Regions from separate parts of the Bradyrhizobium sp. 2TAF36 genome, predicted to be linked through region 1. Evidence: predicted binding sites of a transcription regulator. Region 1 holds the regulator's gene; each other region holds the start of a gene.
The links. Region 1 encodes LexA, which represses DNA repair genes until DNA is damaged. Its sites were predicted from a motif close to TGTTCNNNNTGTGTTCNG; they were not measured.
Positions count from the first base shown of each region.

Region 2: AB4Z51_RS34255 (type IA DNA topoisomerase) is a predicted target of LexA. The motif match lies at 1,237-1,254, and genes of this name have one in related genera.
Region 3: AB4Z51_RS31550 (DNA recombination protein RmuC) is a predicted target of LexA. The motif match lies at 1,232-1,249, and genes of this name have one in related genera.
Region 4: recA (recombinase RecA) is a predicted target of LexA. The motif match lies at 1,310-1,327, and genes of this name have one in related genera.

Region 1 is NZ_JBFRFR010000054.1:52,097-54,297, reverse strand. It holds gene AB4Z51_RS28585 (Cys-every-fifth RiPP peptide CefA) at 192-416, shown strand; gene lexA (transcriptional repressor LexA) at 605-1,306, opposite strand; gene AB4Z51_RS28575 (molybdopterin molybdotransferase MoeA) at 1,483-2,201, opposite strand, start outside.
Region 2 is NZ_JBFRFR010000074.1:46,649-48,849, reverse strand. It holds gene AB4Z51_RS34265 (DUF2130 domain-containing protein) at 1-698, opposite strand, end outside; partial or broken gene AB4Z51_RS34260 (hypothetical protein) at 955-1,199, opposite strand; gene AB4Z51_RS34255 (type IA DNA topoisomerase) at 1,304-2,201, shown strand, end outside.
Region 3 is NZ_JBFRFR010000064.1:22,374-24,574, reverse strand. It holds gene fmt (methionyl-tRNA formyltransferase) at 1-368, opposite strand, end outside; gene def (peptide deformylase) at 585-1,109, opposite strand; gene AB4Z51_RS31550 (DNA recombination protein RmuC) at 1,281-2,201, shown strand, end outside.
Region 4 is NZ_JBFRFR010000029.1:68,020-70,220, forward strand. It holds gene AB4Z51_RS18125 (hypothetical protein) at 123-320, opposite strand; gene AB4Z51_RS18130 (hypothetical protein) at 613-786, shown strand; gene recA (recombinase RecA) at 1,419-2,201, shown strand, end outside.

The DNA of each region.
Region 1 (2,201 bases):
TCTACGGCTCGCCGCCGCAGGCCGCAATCACATTAACTTTCCCGAATCCGCCAGGAACAAAGCCCGCCCCTTTGCATTCTGCAGGCGCGTGTCAGCGCCCCGCAGGCGCCGACCAGCCGGAATAGTGCCAGCCCGGCCGCGACGGTTGGTCGACGGCGTCGAGGGCCTTGCGGACTTGCTCGCTTACGGCGGTGTCCTTGCGGACATGGGGCCGCGATTGCGCGGCCAAGGCTTGCACGGCCAAGGCTTGCACGGCCAAGGCTTGCACGGCCAAGGCTTGCACGGCCAAGGCTTGCACGGCCAAGGCTTGTACGTCCAAGGCTTGTACGTCCAAGGCTTGCGACGCTGATGCTGCGATCAGCGCCACAGCAATTGTGCTCAGAACGATCCGGCGCATGACTTCTCCTCGAACCTGAAGGCCGCGAAGCAGGGCTGCTTCGTGCGGCGTGCCGAGGATTTACCGCTGGAGGAGGGGCCGGATAATCTGCGCGAAACCAGAAAGACTATCCAGCGGAAGCGGACAATCGTCCGCTCCAATCTCGGATCGGCGCCGCCGATCGAAAGCGCGCGGGGCGCCAAATAACCGATACCGGCACGTCCGGTATCAATACTTCCGGTACAGCCCGATCAGCTTGCCCTGGATCTTCACCCGGTTGGGCGGCAGAATGCGGACCTCATAGGCCGCATTGGCGGGCTCGAGCGCGATCGAGGCGCCGCGGCGGCGGAAGCGCTTGAGCGTCGCCTCCTCGTCGTCGATCAGCGCCACCACGATATCGCCGGTATCGGCGCTCTCGTTGCGCTGGATCAGCGCCATGTCGCCGTCGAGAATGCCGGCCTCGACCATGGAATCGCCGCGCACTTCGAGCGCGTAATGTTCGCCCGAGCCGAGCATGTCAGGCGGTACGCTGATGGTGTGGCTGCGGGTCTGCAAGGCCTCGATCGGCGTACCGGCCGCGATGCGGCCCATCACGGGGACCGCGACGGGGCGCTCGCCCTCGTCCGCCGGCGGGCTCGAAGTCGTGCGGACCTTGCCGAGATTGCCTTCGATGACGCTCGGCGTGAAGCCGCGGCGGCTGCCGGCAGCGGCCTGAAGCTCGGGCAGCTTGATCACCTCGATGGCGCGGGCCCGGTTGGGCAGGCGCCGGATGAAGCCGCGCTCCTCGAGCGCAGTGATCAGGCGATGGATGCCCGATTTCGAGCGCAGGTCGAGCGCGTCCTTCATCTCATCGAAGGAGGGCGGCACGCCGCTTTCCTTCAGCCGTTCGCTGATGAACCGCAGGAGCTCGTATTGTTTGCGCGTTAACATCTCGACCAAAATCCCCCGGTTGATGTCGTTCGATTCCGAGACGCTGAATTCAGCAGTAAGCCGCTACATTCTCGAAACAAATCATGAACAGACACTATATGTTCGATACATGTTCCGCAACTGCTTAATTTACCGTGAACGCGACAAAGTTCGCGGAACGCACGCGAACGAAGCGCTCAGACGGGCAGCCGCAAGACCTCGCAAGGCGTGCCGGCTTCGGCCTTCGACGCGAATGGCGCGCGCACGAGAAGTGCCTGTGCCGCAGCGAGATTCGCAAGCAGCGAGGAATCCTGGTGATTGACCGGAAGGGCGACGAGCGTGCCGTCATCGCGGAGCTCGAGGCGTGCGCGCAGGTAATCCTCGCGCTGGTCGTTGGCGCCGACATCGCGGCCGAGCACCGCGCGTTCGCGGCGGTGATGAATCATCGAACGGCCCGAAAGCGCGCGAATCAACGGCACCATGAACAGGAAGCCGCAAACGTAGGATGACACGGGATTGCCGGGCAGGCCGATCACGCGCATCGCGCCGAGCCGCCCGTTCATCATCGGCTTGCCCGGCCGCATCGCTATCTTCCAGAACGCCATCGAGATACCTTCGTCCCTCAGCGCCTGCTGGACCAGATCGTGGTCCCCGACCGACGCGCCGCCGGTCGTGATCAGGATGTCGGCGCCGCTCTCCCGCGCGCGGCCGATGCCGGCCGTGGTGGCCTCCAGCGTATCGGCGGCAACGCCGAGGTCGATGGTATCGGCGCCCTCGCTGCGGGCGAGCGCGTGCAGGGCGTAGCCGTTGGAATAGACGATCTGGCCGTGGCCCGGCGTCGTACCCGGCATCACCAGCTCGTCGCCGGTCGCGAGGATCGCGACCTTCGGGCGTCGCCGGACTGGCAATTGCGGGT
Region 2 (2,201 bases), on a different contig from region 1:
CTCCGATTTTGAACACGCTGTATTATGTCCGCACCATTGATACCCTTTGGTACGGGCTGAATCAGATCCGATGGGAACGTTTGAGAAATCTGGTCTTCTAGAGCGAGTTCGAGTACCTCTCCCTGAAGCTGTTGTGAGCCCTGCTGCAGTTTGCGCCGAAGCTCATCGTTAGCCTTCATTGCATCTGAAAGGCGCTTATCTTTCTCAGCCACCTGCCGCGTATGTTCTTCTTCGAGACGTGTCGAAATTTCTAGCTGAAGCCGGACTCGCTCTTCGTCCAGCTTTCTCGCCATTTCGAGATCGCGCGCCTTTTCTCGCTCCTCTAGGTTTCGCTTCTCGGTACGGAGTTCAAGCTCGACTATCTGTGCTTGTGCAAGCCGTTCGCTCCGTTCGTCTGCTTGCCGCTTAAGGTCTGCAATCTCTGTTGAAAGTCCGGACCTCAATTGTGCTTCGATCTCTTTCGATAGATTGGCTCGTTCGGCAGCAAGCCGGTCAGAAATCGTCTGATCAAAAGCAGCCGCCTTTTTATCCAGTTCGCGTTCTCTTGCGGCAAGCAGCCTTTTTGTTTCCAACGCTTCGGCCTTAAATTCCTGGCGCGTTCGTTCGGCAATTTGGTGATGAATGGCTTCGCTGATCGGAATCGCCTCGCCACACCCCGGGCATTTGATGGTACCGAACCCGGTTTCCTCGTTCGCCACGATAGCTCCCCTCCGATCAATTGTTACTTTAGTGAATCACACCGCATTCGTTCGTGCAGAGTTGCACGATGCGCTGCTCGCGAACCAATTTGTCTCGCGCTATGCACAGCGCGTCCACAGAAGCTTGCATCCATGCCAGCAACAAATCCTGCCGACGCAGTCCCAATGCCGGAACGTTGAAGCGTGAAGACCTCTTTCTGCTGCCTACGAACATAGAGGCRCAGCCTTTCGATCTCAGCGCAGATGAATTGAAGATTCATAGCGCACTCAAATCATCGGGGACGTGGCCGAATTTTCTGATCACCTTGGCATCGCCGAAATCGCCGGTAGCAGGGTCACCAGTGCGGCTAAAGGCGACTGCGCCGACGTGACCTTCTTTGCGGGATAGCGCCTCAGCGCGCATTACAGCGGCGTTTGGATTGAAGCATTCCGTTGGCTCGCCAGCAGCCCGTCATCGGCGGCGACGAACGGCAGCGCGACAAAATAGGTGACTTCAGCCACGGCCTGACTCCAACCGCTTGACCTCACCGGCGAATAATGTTCTCTATATGTTCTTTTGTCAATCTGGCCTGACCATGACGAATGAGCGACCCGCAAGCTGGCGAATGCCCTCCGCGAAGCAGATGGAAAAGCTGGCGCGGGAGGCTGCTCCTCGGCGAGATATCGATAGGCCAGATAATCCGGCACCAAACGATTCGTCGCCGAGTGAATCATGGGATGCAGTCCTAGCTGATCCACGCGCCGCTCTGGCAGATCAGATCGTCATCACGGAGAAAACCAGCCAGGCCAAAGATGTCCGCGCCGCAATTGGTTCTCGCTACGGTGATGTTCTTCCAGCAGAGGGCCATTTGTTCGATCTCCTCGAACCGGAGGACGTTGTTCCGGCCTGGAAGCGATGGTCGCCTATACTTCTGCGGCCTGAAGGTCTTTACGGAACGCGCCCGGCAGAAGGTGGCAACAAGGCCGCTAAGCTCAAGGCTATTCGCGAGGCGTTACGCACCGCGAAACGAGTGTGGCTAGCAACCGATTGTGACCGCGAGGGTCAGCTAATCGGTCAGGAAATTCTTGAGCATTACGGGTATCGCGGTCAGGTGATGCGGGTGCTGTTCACCGCGCAGGATTCGCAGACCATCCGCGAGGCATTCGGTCGCGCAAAACCAAATATCGAATATGCCCGCCTTTACGCCGCTGCCGTTGCGCGCCGACAGGCCGATCAGATTTACAACCTGTCACTCACTCGCACCGCAACCGTCATCCTGGGACAGGGCGCGCGAAGAGTGATCGGGGTTGGTCGCGTAAAGACGCCGACATTAGCAATTGTATGCAAGCGCGAGTTGGAAATCCGGAATTTCGTGCCGCTTGCCTATTTCGAAATTGTAGCCACCGCGAAAGTTGCGGGCGGGCAATTCCAGATGCGCCACGCGCCGCAGGACCGAATTGTTAAGCGCGAAATTGCCCAGGACGTAGTCAAAGCGGCTGAAGGCTTCGAGGGCGCACTTGCCG
Region 3 (2,201 bases), on a different contig from region 1:
ATCGGCGCGGCGCCGCGCCAGCGCGGCAGCAGCGAAGCGTGCAGATTGTAACAGCCGAGCTTCGGCGCATCGAGGATCGCCTGCGGCAGGATCATGCCGTAGGCGACGACGACGGCGGCATCGGCGTCGAAGGCGCGAAACTCGTCGAGCGCTTCGGGCGTCTTCAGCGACTTCGGCGTCAGCACGGGAACGCCGAGCTTTCGCGCGGCTTCCTCGACCGGGGTCGGCTGCAATTGCAGGCCGCGCCGTCCGCCGGGCTTGGGCGCGCGCGTATAGACCGCCGCGATCTCGTGGCCATGCGAGACCAGCTCGAGCAGCGTCGGCACGGAGAAATCGGGCGTGCCCATGAAGATGAGGCGGAGGGGCATGACAAGGACTCGGTATGTTCCCTCCCCCCTTGCGGGGGAGGGCTAGGGAGAGGGGTGCCACACGACGCGCTCTCTCGGCGTTAGCGCGGGCGCCCTATTGTTGGCATTCGCAAACGACGGGCGCCTTTTGCTGGGCTACCCCTCTCCCCCGCCCTCCCCCGCAAGGGGGGAGGGAGCGCACGGGAGTTCGCGGCAGCACCAGCGCTTACAAATGACTTACTCCGCGCGCTTGGCGGCTTTCTCGAACTTCTTGATCACGCGGTCGCGCTTGAGCTTTGAGAGATAGTCGACGAACAGCACGCCGTTGAGATGGTCGATCTCGTGCTGAATGCAGGTGGCGTAGAGGCCTTCGGCGTCCTCCTCGTGCACCTTGCCGTCGAGATCGGTGAAGCGCACGCGCACCTTCGCAGGCCTTTCGACCTCCTCGTAATATTCGGGGATCGAGAGGCAGCCTTCCTCGTAGACCGACAGATCCTCGGAGGAGGCGATAATTTCAGGGTTGATGAAGACACGCGGCTCCGGCTTTGTCTCGCCGTCCGGGTCAGGCTTGGCGAGGTCCATGGTGATCAGCCGCAAGGGCTGCGCGATCTGGATCGCCGCGAGCCCGATGCCGGGCGCGTCGTACATGGTCTCGAACATGTCGTCGGCAAGCTTGCGGATCTCCGTCGTGACCTTCTCGATCGGCTTGGAGACCAGACGCAGCTGCTTGTCGGGCAGGATGATGATTTCTCTGAGGGCCATGGCCGCGATTTAAGCCGCATGCCGGATGCGGTCAATGCGGCGAGGAACTCCGTTAACCCTCCGCTAACCATAAAACTTCAGGTTTCGTTAACCATAAAAATTAGGGGGCTATTAACCATAAGCGTTCGCTATTCGTTCGCGGAGAGTGTCGAATCGGCTACAAGGGCCGCCATGAACGAGATCATTTTCCTGGCTGGCGACTGGCCGGTCCGCACCATCGATGCGCTGATCGGCTTCGGCGCCCTCGTCGTCATCCTGCTGGTGGTGATCGCGGTCGTGATCGCGCGATCCGGGCGGCGCGGCGCGGAACTCGCCATGGCCAATGCCATCCGCGCGGACGAGCTCGAGGAGCGCCTCAGCCAGGTGCTGCACGCCCAGAGCGAGGCTGCCGGCCGAGCCGACGCCATGACCCAGGCGCTGGCCGGCCGCCAGGCCGACATGGCGCGCGCGGTCAACGAGCGGCTGGATTCGGTGACCCATCGGGTCGGCCAGTCGATGGAACACTCGACGCGCAACACCATGGAGAGCCTGCGCGCCCTGCACGAGCGGCTCGGCATCATCGACAACGCGCACAAGAACCTGACCGACCTCACCACGCAGGTGACGACCTTGCGCGACGTGCTCGCCAACAAGCAGTCGCGCGGCGCCTTCGGCCAGGCGCGGATGGAGGCGATCGTCCAGGACGGCTTGCCGAAGGGCGCCTACGAGTTCCAGTTCACGCTCTCGACGGGAAAGCGGCCGGACTGCGTGGTGTTCCTGCCCGACCAGCGGCCGCTCTGCATCGACGCAAAATTTCCGCTGGAGGCGATGACCGCGCTGCACGATGCGCGCACCGACGAGGAGAAGCGCATCGCCACGCAGCGGCTGCGCGGCGACGTGATGAAGCATGTCAGCGACATCGCCGACAAATATCTCGTCGCCGGCGAGACCCAGGAGATGGCACTGATGTTCGTGCCGTCGGAATCGGTCTATGCCGAGATCCATGACGGTTTCGACGACGTGATCCAGAAGGCCTATCGCGCCCGCGTCGTGCTGGTGTCGCCTTCGCTGCTGATGCTCGCGATCCAGGTGATGCAGCAGATCATGAAAGAC
Region 4 (2,201 bases), on a different contig from region 1:
GTCGGTCGCGGATGAGAGCGCACTCCGCCGCGTCCTTCCGCAGCTTCTCAAGTTGAACCAGATGATCTTGCATGGCCCGCTGGCCCGCTGTTTCGAGAACCAGCGGAGTCAACGCGACGGACTTACTTCGGCGGCTGCAAGCCGGATGATTTCAACCATTCCTCAATGCGGGCGGCGACATCGGATTCGTGGGCCTTCTTCAAAAGAGCCTCTTGCTCTGGGGCCGCCTGCAATTGTTCTGCCTTTTCTCGCGCTAGTCTGGCTTCCTTGATGAGCCGCTCTCCAAGCACTCTATCCGGTTTGAATCGGAAGCGCTTCATGACTTCCTCCTGTCACAAAGTTCGCTCTGCTTAAAACTTTCAAGGGCACAGAAGTTCTACGGAACTGTACACCTCATGTTCGCTTAGCGGAACACATTCGTTTGCGGTCCGTTCTTCAAATCCAAATCGGGCCACCGCGAAAATCAAACTAGGCCACCGCGCTCGGAAGCCAGGCCAGCATCCGGGTACTGGCCGAAATAGGCCACTCGGGATTGCAAAGTAGGCCACTGGTAGGAACTAAGGGATTGCCCGCCCTGTTGCATGTTGTTCCTCCCTCTAAAGGAACAGCCTTATGGCCGACGACAACAATAAAAATCCAAATGAGAAGCAGCCCGGCGAGAATCCGGACGGCAAGTACCATTTCAATCCTGGGAACATGGCCGGGAAGAAGCCCGGGGATCCGGAGCAGACTGCCGAAAACCGTGGCGAGCAGCCGCACGAGGACAAAGAAAAACCCGCCGGTTAGATGCCGGCCACTCGCAGATGCGAAGTAGGGCCACTATAGGACCGCACCGGACGGCGGCTTTATGGCCGGCCACTCACCGAAGAAAAATGGGAATGGATTGTTTATCCCAGGATCGGGCAAGGAGATCGCTTCGCAGGAATGGCTCCCACTAAAGCGGCCTCAAAGGGAGCGCGGGCCTACATCGATGAGAAGCTGGATGGAAAAGAGGCCGCCAACTGAGGCGGCCTCAAATCATCAGGATCAGCCAGACGATTAGGCCGGTGTTGATGGCGCCTACCGCGACAATGCCCGCCTGGATGAGCCGCTCGATCATGGTTCACCCTCCACAATCTAGAGGGGTAAGCATGTGTCCGGTTAGAATTGGCGTCTATGCAGATCGTGCCAAAACCGGGAAACTTCGGTAATATATGACGGCGTGTTCCGCCCGTGAATACACCGTATGGTTGCCCAGAACAAAACAGGCCACGTGTCATTTCAAACCAGGGCAATGTCGCCGGAAACAGGCCAGCGCCCAAATCCGTGAAAGAACATATTGCGAACACGGAACAAATAGGGTACATTGTTTTTATCGCCGGCCCGCCCGCCAATCGTTTGTCCCTCTAGCGAATCCTCGCCATAAGGAGCACCACCCAATGTCCAACACTGCCCTGCGTATCGTCGAAGGATCTTCCATGGACAAGAGTAAAGCTCTGGCCGCCGCGCTCTCCCAGATCGAGCGCCAGTTCGGCAAGGGCTCGGTGATGAAGCTCGGCAAGAACGACCGGTCGATGGATGTCGAGGCGGTGTCCTCGGGTTCCCTCGGGCTCGACATTGCGCTCGGGATCGGTGGTCTGCCGAAGGGGCGCGTCGTGGAAATCTACGGGCCGGAATCCTCGGGCAAGACCACGCTGGCGCTGCACACGGTGGCGGAAGCGCAGAAGAAGGGCGGAATCTGCGCCTTCATCGACGCCGAGCACGCGCTCGACCCGGTCTATGCGCGCAAGCTGGGCGTCAACATCGACGAGCTCCTGATTTCGCAGCCGGACACGGGCGAGCAGGCGCTGGAAATCTGCGACACGCTGGTGCGCTCGGGTGCGGTGGACGTGCTGGTGGTCGATTCGGTCGCGGCTCTGGTGCCGAAGGCCGAACTCGAAGGCGAGATGGGCGATGCGCTGCCGGGTCTCCAGGCCCGTCTGATGAGCCAGGCGCTGCGCAAGCTGACGGCCTCCATCAACAAATCCAACACAATGGTGATCTTCATCAACCAGATCCGCATGAAGATCGGTGTGATGTACGGCTCGCCGGAAACCACGACCGGCGGCAACGCGCTGAAATTCTATGCCTCCGTCCGCCTCGACATCCGCCGCATCGGCGCGATCAAGGAGCGCGACGAAGTGGTCGGCAACACCACGCGCGTCAAGGTGGTGAAGAACAAG